DNA from 2 places in the Dielma fastidiosa genome. Region 2 is predicted to be linked to the other one. Evidence: riboswitches for the same ligand, from Rfam matches in the RefSeq annotation. Region 2 holds a riboswitch; the other holds the start of a gene.
The links. A riboswitch is a leader RNA that binds a small molecule or an ion and turns the genes downstream of it on or off. The one in region 2 is predicted to bind FMN.
Positions count from the first base shown of each region.

Region 1: it holds a riboswitch for FMN, as region 2 does, so the genes downstream of both, DWZ33_RS03300 (ECF transporter S component) here and DWZ33_RS00455 (ECF transporter S component) in region 2, are expected to answer to the same signal.

Region 1 is NZ_QRQL01000001.1:636,303-641,415, forward strand. It holds gene DWZ33_RS03275 (hypothetical protein) at 1-155, opposite strand, end outside; gene DWZ33_RS03280 (helix-turn-helix transcriptional regulator) at 155-355, opposite strand; gene DWZ33_RS03285 (alpha/beta hydrolase) at 455-1,087, opposite strand; gene DWZ33_RS03290 (TrmH family RNA methyltransferase) at 1,203-1,937, shown strand; gene DWZ33_RS03295 (pyridoxamine 5'-phosphate oxidase family protein) at 2,019-2,483, opposite strand; gene DWZ33_RS03300 (ECF transporter S component) at 2,500-3,099, opposite strand; FMN riboswitch at 3,160-3,280, opposite strand; gene DWZ33_RS03305 (hypothetical protein) at 3,372-3,713, opposite strand; gene DWZ33_RS03310 (amino acid permease) at 3,730-4,080, opposite strand; gene DWZ33_RS03315 (peptidylprolyl isomerase) at 4,080-4,511, opposite strand; gene DWZ33_RS03320 (retropepsin-like aspartic protease) at 4,615-5,113, opposite strand, start outside.
Region 2 is NZ_QRQL01000001.1:75,663-80,775, forward strand. It holds gene DWZ33_RS00415 (ATPase, T2SS/T4P/T4SS family) at 1-11, shown strand, start outside; gene comGC (competence type IV pilus major pilin ComGC) at 920-1,216, shown strand; gene DWZ33_RS00430 (hypothetical protein) at 1,206-1,583, shown strand; gene DWZ33_RS17905 (hypothetical protein) at 1,576-1,746, shown strand; gene DWZ33_RS00435 (hypothetical protein) at 1,739-2,239, shown strand; gene DWZ33_RS00440 (hypothetical protein) at 2,196-2,468, shown strand; gene DWZ33_RS00445 (hypothetical protein) at 2,498-2,824, shown strand; gene efp (elongation factor P) at 2,962-3,519, shown strand; FMN riboswitch at 3,602-3,716, shown strand; gene DWZ33_RS00455 (ECF transporter S component) at 3,795-4,412, shown strand; gene DWZ33_RS00460 (hypothetical protein) at 4,484-5,113, shown strand, end outside.

The DNA of each region.
Region 1 (5,113 bases), 560 kb from region 2:
CCATGTCCAAAGATACCGCAGCCAACACCGATAAATATATACGGCAGAGTCTGCATGATACCTTCAGATACCTGTGTTTTCAAAATCAGCAGACCGGCTGCCAAAAGCAATAAACCGCCAATAATCATAATTAGATATTGCATTTGTTTTTTCATCATTGATCCTCCTCGTAGATAAAGATCTCCTCAATTGTAAGATTAAAATATTTAGCTATTTTAAACGCTAGCAGAATAGAGGGATTATACCTTCCATTCTCTAAAGAACTGATTGTTTGTCTAGATACTTCAAGCAGATCGGCCAGCTCCTCTTGTTTGATGCCTTGACTCTTGCGAATTTCTTCAAGTCTGTTTTTCAATCGTTCATCCCTCCTTTGGAAAGTTAACTTTACATCTTTAGTATAGTGCTGATTTTCACTTATGTCAAGGAAACTTTACAAAATAAAAACTGATTATAATTAAATAATCAGCAATTTAATACATTCAGCCAACCCTCTTGGATTTTCTATCATCGGCAAATGGCAGCTGTCGGCGATAAAATGAAAGTTTAGCTTATTGATTGTTTGATGATCAAGACATAAATCAGTGATACGCTCAGGATAATCGGGTACATTTCGATCGCCATAAATTATATCGATCCTCTGCTTAAGATTATGAATCAGCGGTGTATAATCGAATTCGTCCTGCAATGAAGCTATCAATTCATTTGACGCATAGGCGCTCTCCTGCTTCAGCATTAACTTAATTTCATCATATTCCATCATATGTTCAGCCGTCATTAAATTACGATAAAAGGGATTCGCGGGTCTTAAGTTTGTTTCAATTAAGATTAAATGCTGACAATCAATACCCATTACCGCTAACTGAAGGGCAATCACCCCACCCATTGAATGGGCGATAATAACATCATAATGCTTATCCTTTACCTTCGGCCAAACCCATTTAGTCAGATCCATAACCTCGAAAGCCGATGCGGTTACCTCATGCGGATAAGTCAAAATGTCTGTCTTTAACTCTTGCATATTATTTAATAACGGCTGCCAAATAGCTTCCGTACAATTTAATCCATAAAGCAATAACGCTTTTTTCACAGTACCATCTCCCAAGCTATTATATCATATGTGTTTATATATATGCTTCTTATTGTTTCAGCTGTACGATGGGTTATAGTTTTGTTATAATAGCAATAGAAACGAGGATTTGTCTATGGATCAAGATTTACTGTTAGAAGGAAATATATCGGTAAAGGCAGCTTTGCTTGCAAAGGTGCGTACCGTCTGCGAGGTTATTGTTGATGAGCATAAAAATGATAAGGATACCCGTTATATATTGGCCAAGGCTTATGAAGCGGGTGTTGAGGTGAAAAAGGTCAGCCGTGACGCAATTGACGATATCGCTGAGGGGAAAACCCATGGCGGTTTGATTGCCCGAGTGAGTGAGCGCAGATATCAGTCATTAGCGGATGTGATAAATCTTTCAAACCCCTTTTTAGCACTGGTCGAGGGTGTTGAAGACCCATTCAACTTTGGTTATTTATGCCGAATCCTTTATGCGGCTGGCTGTGATGGCCTTTTAGTCAGTTCCCGCAACTGGAGCAGTGCCGCAAAGGTGGTTACTAAATCGAGTGCCGGAGCCAGCGAATATCTGCCGATAATACCGATAGAAGATTTTGATGAGGCTTTAAGCCAGCTGCATGAACGGCAAATTAAAATCTATTGTGCAATGCGGGAAAACGCGATTGAATACTATGACGCTGATTTTAAATCACCTGTCTGCATCGCGATCGGCGGTGAGATGCGCGGTCTAAGTAAAACAGTTCTGTCGCATTCAGATCAAAACATCTATATTCCCTATCCCAATGATTTCCGCAACGCGTTAAATGCTGCCGGAGCAGCTTCAGCCATTGCCTTTGAATGTGTGAGACAGCGACGCCATAAGTAAGAAAACAGAGAGTTCTGATTCATTTCCAACAATGACAAACTCTCTGTTTTAATTAATTATAATAACATTGATTAAGAATCATTAGTCTTTCTGATCGTAAGCTTTAACCTCTACACTCTGCTTTTCAAAATCAATAAATGTTTGAAAGGCATAGCGGTTTTCATCCTCATCCCAGATTTCCACAAATACAGGTGTAACCTCAATCAAAATCTCAGTGTCTTCATGACTGTAAGCATTATAGCTCTGCCAAAGATATTTTTTATAAGCTGTTTCAAATTTACGTCCTTCCTCTTCCACAACTAAACCTTTATTGACAGCGATCCCTTCGATCTGCACACCGCCGACACATAAGGCTACTCTTGGGTTTTTGAAAAGCTGCTGCGTCTTTCTGAAATTTTTATCGGTCTTAAAATAGATTTTATCATCGTAAAATAAACAGCTCACATTTCTTACCATTACATAATCATCCACACTGGACGCCAATGCCATAATCTTACTTGTTCCCAGTTTTTTAAACATTAATGCTTTTGCTTCATTAAATTCCATTTTCTTTGCCTCCTATTTATAGATATTTATGAATCAAACCGCTGATTTTCTTATACACGATCAGCGTTACTGCACAATTCGCCGCCGTCTTAATGATGTTAAATGGCAGAATGCCAATCAGCGCCAGTGATGAAACATCATTAATCAGCGGATTAATACTGTGGCTTGAGGTTACAATTGAATCCATGGTCATGCCATATAGATTGATATAAAAAGGAATGATCATTGTAAGATTCGTAATTACCGCTGTGATAATACAAAGCAGCGCACCCGCAATCAGTCCCTGAATTGCCCCCTTTCTGGTTTTATTCTTTTGATAGATTATGGCTGCCGGCAGAACCATCGCGCAGCTTAACATCAGCCCCTGCAGCTCCCCTACCAGCATCGACTTGCTGCCGGATATTATAAGCTGAATCAAAATCTTAACCAGAATAATTAAAAACGCACTGAACGGCCCTAACGCAAATCCACCGATCAGTTCCGGCACACCCGCCAGATCAAAGCTTAAAAAGGGCGGCATAAAGGGTAGTGGAAAGCGAAACAGCATCAGCACAGAAGCTAGGGCACCCATCATGCCAATCAGCGTCAAATGCTTCATTGAAAAAGCTTTATGCATAGAAATACCTCCAATCAAAAAAAAGGAAACGAAAAAAATTCGTCTCCGAGTGTACACAGAAAATGTCTTTTCTCATCCGGACTTTAACCGTCGGTTCTGGAATTTCACCAGATCAGCTGCTGTTTCGCAGGTCATGGACTTTACCATCGGTAGGGACTTACACCCCGCCACAAAGACTTGATATTCAATTTTGAATGCAGGTTATGCCGAAACATCCTCTGTAATTCTATTATAAGCAGTTCATCAAGCAAATACAATCCCAAAATAAATTTTTACTTTACGACCTTTATATCATAGACATTTTCCACGCCTAGAAAATGAATCAATGCTTTCGTATATAAAGCTGAATATACAAATAAAAATAATACAAGAATGATCATAATCAGCATAAAATCTGTGGTCATTTGCTGAAGCAGCATATAAAGCAGAGTATAAAGAATCATACCTAGCACAAACATTGTGATGATAGCGAAGCGTTTTAAACCAACTCTCAGCACCTTCTTACAATGAGCGCATCTCACCCGAGTATTCCATTGTACGAGTGAAAAAGGGATATGGTGTCCGCAGAATGGGCATTTCAGCTCAATATCAGTCAGCTGATGCCAAATTTTCATAAAGCCTTCCATACGCTTAATCCACAAACAAGAATCCACAGAAAATGTAGATCATGTTAATAAAGAAAGAATTAACACCAAAGAAAAACAAAACCTCAGATACAACCGCAATTTCAAACAGTCCCAGCTGCATCAAGACCAAAAACAAGACAATAATGATTGCCAGTACCTTTTTCAGCACTGCCGGATTGCGGCGTTTACGGCTTTTATTCAATGAAGTGCCAAATAAAAATAAAGCACTTACGGTAATAATCGTCAGCAGCATCGCGGTAAAGTTGCTGTAAAAGTAAGTATTGACCAGCTTTACGATGAACGCTGATAAAAAGATAATCAATACCGGATAGCCTAAACGCTTTACATCATCCATTATTCATCCAGCGTGATACTTGTCATCACGTCTCCATTATGCATATTGCGGACTGCGCCCATATTATCGGTTACACAGCCAAATACCGTATGTACGCCATCTAAATGCGGCTGAGGTTCATGACAGATAAAGAACTGACAGCAGCCGGTATCCTTACCGCGGTGAGCCATTGATAAAGCCCCAGTCACATGCTTATGCGGATTATTCTTTGTCTCACATGGAATTGTATATCCCAAATCACCAGCACCGGTGCCGTAAGGGCAGCCGCCTTGTGATACGAAATTTTTAATTACCCGATGAAAGGTTTTACCGTTATAATAGCCTTCTTTAATTAATTTCACAAAATTGCCGACCGTAATCGGAGCTTCTTCTTCATAAAGTTCAAATGGGATCACTGCCCCGTTTGCCATTGTAATTTTACCAGTTAACATTTGTTTCCTCCTTAAATCCTGTATATAAATATATCATTTTTCAGCGGCTTTTTAAAGTATCAATCAAAAGAAAACCGTACCTTTCCATGAGGTACGGCAGTGATTATATGATTTGCGCAAAATTTTGTGAATTGATAAAGCGAATCTTACGCTTACGAATGATTTCATTGCCAAAAACAGCGTCAAATTCAAGATCCTTAAAAATATTAGTACGGCCGGTTATAATATTTTCAAATACTAAATTAGACTGATGAAATTTGAAGCGCACTTCATTAACAAGTGATAGATGGGTTGTCTCTAAGCCATGCACACCAAGCACGATGGCCTCACCATCATCCACCTTTTTGATTTTATCATCATCGATAATATGCTCTGAGATCCAGCTAGTTTTCGCACCGCTGTCAAAACCTGCCAATGCGTATTCCTTTTTGCCGTTAAGGACAACCAGCGTTGGAAACATACCGCTGATCATATTGCAGCTGCTGACTTCGCCCTGATATTGAATGACATTAAATGTGCGGTTGGCATCATCAATTTCAAAATCCAGCTGACTGAGAATATCCCAGCCTAAGATTCCTTCAATCCCCGTCAATGAGATGCCA
Region 2 (5,113 bases):
AGCCTGCTTGAGAAGGGATATCCATTGGCCCATTCGTTATTGATTGTTGATGAAAATCTGCAGCCGGTCGTTGATCAGCTGGAACAGGGCATCAGCTTTTACGATTGTGTACTGGCAAAGGGAAAGGGTGCTTTTTATCAGCACTGCAGATTTTTTCTTGAGCTGTCAACACTGCCTAAGGCAATTATGAATGCCGCATCACTGGTTGAGAAACAGCAGGCGATAAAAAGGCTTTGGCTTAAGGAAACCAGTTATCCGCTGTTTATTCTTTGTTTTGCGCTGATCACCTTGTTTGTTTTCACAACCGCAGTATTTCCACAGCTGACCCTGACTTTTTCGGAAGCTGAAAATCTCAATCAATTAAGGCTTATGATTACTTTTATGAAGGGGGTGACCTATGGGCTGCTTATCCTGCTGATTATTGTACCGCTATTATGTATCATTTGTTATCTAAAGCCTGATTACCGTTCACTCCTCTGCCGCTTTCCGCTCTTTCTTGAACTTATATCCTATGTCATTGCTTCTGATATGCTTTCTTTGATTCACTGCGGCTGTTCCACCAAGGAAATGTTTACTTATCTGCATCATTTGCGCAAACAAGGTCTTAGCGCTGATGCGAGCAATGCGTTATTTAACGCTTTGCAGGCGGGTGAGTCCTTTGAAGATACCGTTACTTCCTCTATGTATTTGTCAGCGCGGTTTAAATATTTTTTTAAATGTGGCTTGCACACTCAGCAGCTGTCATCATGTTTGGATGATTATCTGCTTTTTCAGCAGCAGCGGTGGATCAGACAAATCAAGCTAGTATGTATCGGGATTCAGTGCTTTTCATATGGTTTTATTGCTTTAATTGTTGTGTTGATTTACCAAATCATGCTGCTGCCGCTTGAAATGATTGGCAGCTTTTAAAGGAGGCGTTATGAAAAAGGACGGTTTTACGGTATTAGAAATGATTTTAGTATTATCTGTTATCTCATTGATCTTTCTCATTACCTTACCTAATATTCAGCAAAAGGAGCAGATCATTCGCAAAAAGGGCTGTGAAGCATTGGTTGAGGTCGTTAATTCACAGATTTTGCTTTATGAGATTGATACATTGGAGACACCTGTCAGCATCCAGCAGTTAATTGACGGCAAATATTTAAAAGAGAGTCAGCGCCGCTGTCCCGATGGCAAAATGATTGAAATCAGTGAAGGAGAGGCATATGTTCAATAAAGGCTATACTTTACTTGAAGTATTATTTGTGGTTTCAACATTTGCTATGCTGCTTCTGCTTTTCCCTTTTGTCAGACCGCCGGCCTCGCTGACTTCTGATACCCGCAGATTTATGGCTAAGCTGGAAGCTGCCCAGCTGGATGCGATTTTGAATCAGCATTCTAACAGTATTACCCTAAGTACGCATCAGCTCTGTTTTAATGAGGTGTGTGAAGCTTTGCCGGCCTCGCGAAGTGTTGATGAGGGTAAAATTGAATTTAATGCTGCAGGTAATGTAAATCACGCCGGAACTTACTGCTTTCATGAAGGGAATCAATGCCGATGTATCATTATTCAGCTAGGCAGCGGGCGGATGGCGCTTGAATAAGAAAGGCTTTATGCTAGCGGAAAGTCTGCTGCTGTTTGCCGGGGCAGTGCTGCTTTGTGTGATGATTCTTTCATCCCTTGCCGCTGAGCATCATTTCCAGCAATTAAAGAATCAATTTGATTTCAAAAGTGAGGATGAACGGCTTGAAGCCTTATATGAATAAAGGATTTACCAGTATTGAGGTACTGCTGAGCCTATGGATCATATCCTTTTCAATGATGCTTTTGGCTGCGGTTATGCCGATGCTGCAAAGCTTGATTCAGAAAGATGATTTTATTCAGGATCAAATCGGACTGCGTCAGCTTCGGCATATCCTTTTGCTCAGTGAGGCTGTCAGTGCGGTTGACGATACTCTAAGCGGCATGCTGTACAATGAGGAATACACATTGATCTTTGACCGTCAGCGCTTAGTTAAGACACCGGGCTATGAAATCATGCTTATGGATCTTTCAGCAATGAATTTTATCACTAAAGGAGAGTGCATCTATCTACAATATCAAAAGAATAATGAATCTAAAATCAATGAACGCTGGCTCACCTGTGAACAGCCGGGGATGGATTTCACTTTATTCCCTGATGATGCTGCAGCTGATGATCTCATTGATCCTGCTGATGAGTACCAGAATCAAGACAGCGATGCTGTTGTTTCAGAGTGATTCGTTAAGCGAGCGGCTGGAAACCGTCGTGATTATGAAGGTTAAAAGTGATTATCTGAACTATGCTGAATCTGATATTGATTTTGAATATGAGGGAATTCCCATATCCATTGTCTATGATAAAATGCAGGCGAGAGTCAGCGTTTATTATCCTGACAAAACTGTTGGATATTTGATAACCTTTAACGATCTTGATGAATGTATCATGAATTTTGAATATCTTAATTAAAAACAGCAAAACTAACTATGGGGTGAATTATGCGAAATGCCATTGTCAGTTTTGCTTTTTATATGATTATGATTCTGCTTTGTATCGTTTTTCAGTTTGTCGATCAAAATGCTTGGATCTTTGCCTTTTTCTTTGCCGCTTACACATTCCTGCTTTCACCAAGCTATCAGGCCAGCTGTAAGCCGATCGAATGGAAAGACTTTCTTTTTGCCTTGCTTTTTACTGCTTTCTGCGCCGCATTTTGGTGGTTTAATAAAGTTGAATTCAATTTGGATAATCTATGGGTAATTTATACCGTTAATTTTATTGCATCAGTGAATCTGGGCTGTTCACACCGATATAAAATATTGATTTAACACCTATCCTTAAGCCATCTGAAAAATAAGATATTTAAGGCTAAATACTAAAAAAAAGCCCTATTTATCGAATATAATTGACAAATCTATAAATTTATATAAAATATAAGGGTGAACTATTGAAAGGCGGTCGTAGAATGATTATTGTTAATGATTTAAAACCAGGTATTACTATCGAATACGAAAATAATATTTATGTTGTGTTGGACATCTCTCACAACAAAACTGCAATGCGTCAAATGATTGTAAAGGCTAAAGCTAAAAACTTAAGAACAGGAACAATTATTGATTTATCTTTTACTGGCGGTGACAAAGTAGAGCAGGCTCGTATTGACAAGCGTGAAATGCAGTATCTGTATGATGATGGAACAAACTGCATCTTCATGGATAATGAAACTTATGAACAATTAGAAATTCCAATGGAAAAACTGACTTGGGAATTAAATTTCATTAAGCCGAATTCAAATGTAAATATTTCAATGTATGAAGGAGAAGTATTAGGTGTTATTCTTCCGGATAAGGTTGAATTACAGATCGTAGAAGCTGAACCAGCCGTTAAGGGTGATACAGCAACTTCAGCAACTAAGAATGCGAAACTGGAAACTGGTTTGGAAATTCGTGTACCGCTTTTCATCAACAATGAAGAAATGATCGTTGTTAATACTGCGGACGGCAAATATTCAGGCAGAGCGTAAGTAAAGGGCAGATAGAACTGATGTTTTATCTGCTTTTCTTATGATTTGACAAGATTTATAAGTAGTGTTATGCTATATACAGCAAAAACTTCAGGGTAGGGTGCAAGTCCCAACCGGCGGTATACCCCGCGAGCCTTTGGGCATGAATCGGTGCAATTCCGATGGCGACAGTAAAGTCTGGATGAAAGAAGTTGATTAAGCTTTTAATCGGTTCCCTAAAGGTTTTGTTGGAACCTTTTTTTATTGTAAAAAAGGTATGACGAGGAGGAAAAAATATGTCATCAACAGAATCAGGTTTAAAAAAGAATTATCTTAATATCAATATGATCGCTAAAATTGCCGTCATGGGGGCGCTGGCCGGCGCGTTAATGTTTTTTGAATTTCCGCTGCCTTTTCTGCCGCCTTTCTACAAGATTGATTTCTCAGAGGTAGCGGTGCTGATCAGCGGTTTTGCACTAGGACCGCTGGCAGCGGTGCTGGTAGAATTTATCAAAATTGTGGTACATCTGCTGATTAAAGGAACGACTACGCTTTTTGTCGGTGAGCTTGCCAACTTTTTGATCGGCTGTTCCTTTGTTGTGCCGGCTGCCTTAATTTATAAATATCATAAAAATAAGCGTTCAGCGCTTTATGGCATGGTAATCGGTACACTATCAATGATGCTGTTTGGTGCTTTAGTCAATGCCTTCATACTGCTGCCTGTCTATGCTTGGGCTTATCAGATGCCGATGGACGCGCTGATTGCGATGGGATCAGAATTAAACGCCAACATCACGGGTATCTTTACCTTTGTGATCTTTGCGACAACACCGCTGAACCTGATTAAAGGGGCTGCCTGTACCGTAATTGTTTCATTGATCTATAAACGTGTCTCTCTGTTATTAAAAAAATAAGCGGTTTTGCTAAATTAGATGAAAAGTGCTCCTGTTTTTGGTATAATATTAAAAGTCAGGAGGCTTTTTTTATGGAAAAATTATCTCGGGTAAAAAAATATGAACAATTACGAAAAGAAATCGAGACTGAACCTGCAGAAGAAATTAAAAGTGACCAACTTTCACAATATGCAAATCGTCTGAATGAATTTGATCCTGTCTTATTCAAAAAGATGGAAGTTAAAGAGGAAGTTCATGTGCCGGTAAGAGAAAAGAAGGAAACGCTGGCGGATACATCGACGGATCTTTTTAATACGGATTCATTTAAGAATGAATATATGGATGATATTATCAGAGATGTTAAAGAATACAATCTTAAGCGCGGTTTAATGGAAAGCGATAATACGCAGATTGATATCCTTCACCAGCTGAATCGGCCGGCGGTAAGACGCAGAGAAGATTACATAAAAGAACTGAATGATGATCCGATCAGCCAGCCGCAGCCAGTTGTTGAATCAGAAACGGCATCTCAGTCAAAGCAGGAGATTGCTAAACAGATTCAGGAATTGCTGCATGAAAGCGAGACGCTGCCAGTTCAAGGGATGAGTGTGAAACGAGTTGAAATTGAGAAGCAGGAAACCACACCGGCGATGATTCAGCAGGACGCCACCCATGAATATACGATGATGAACCGCATGAATGAAGATTTTCAGCGCAAAATA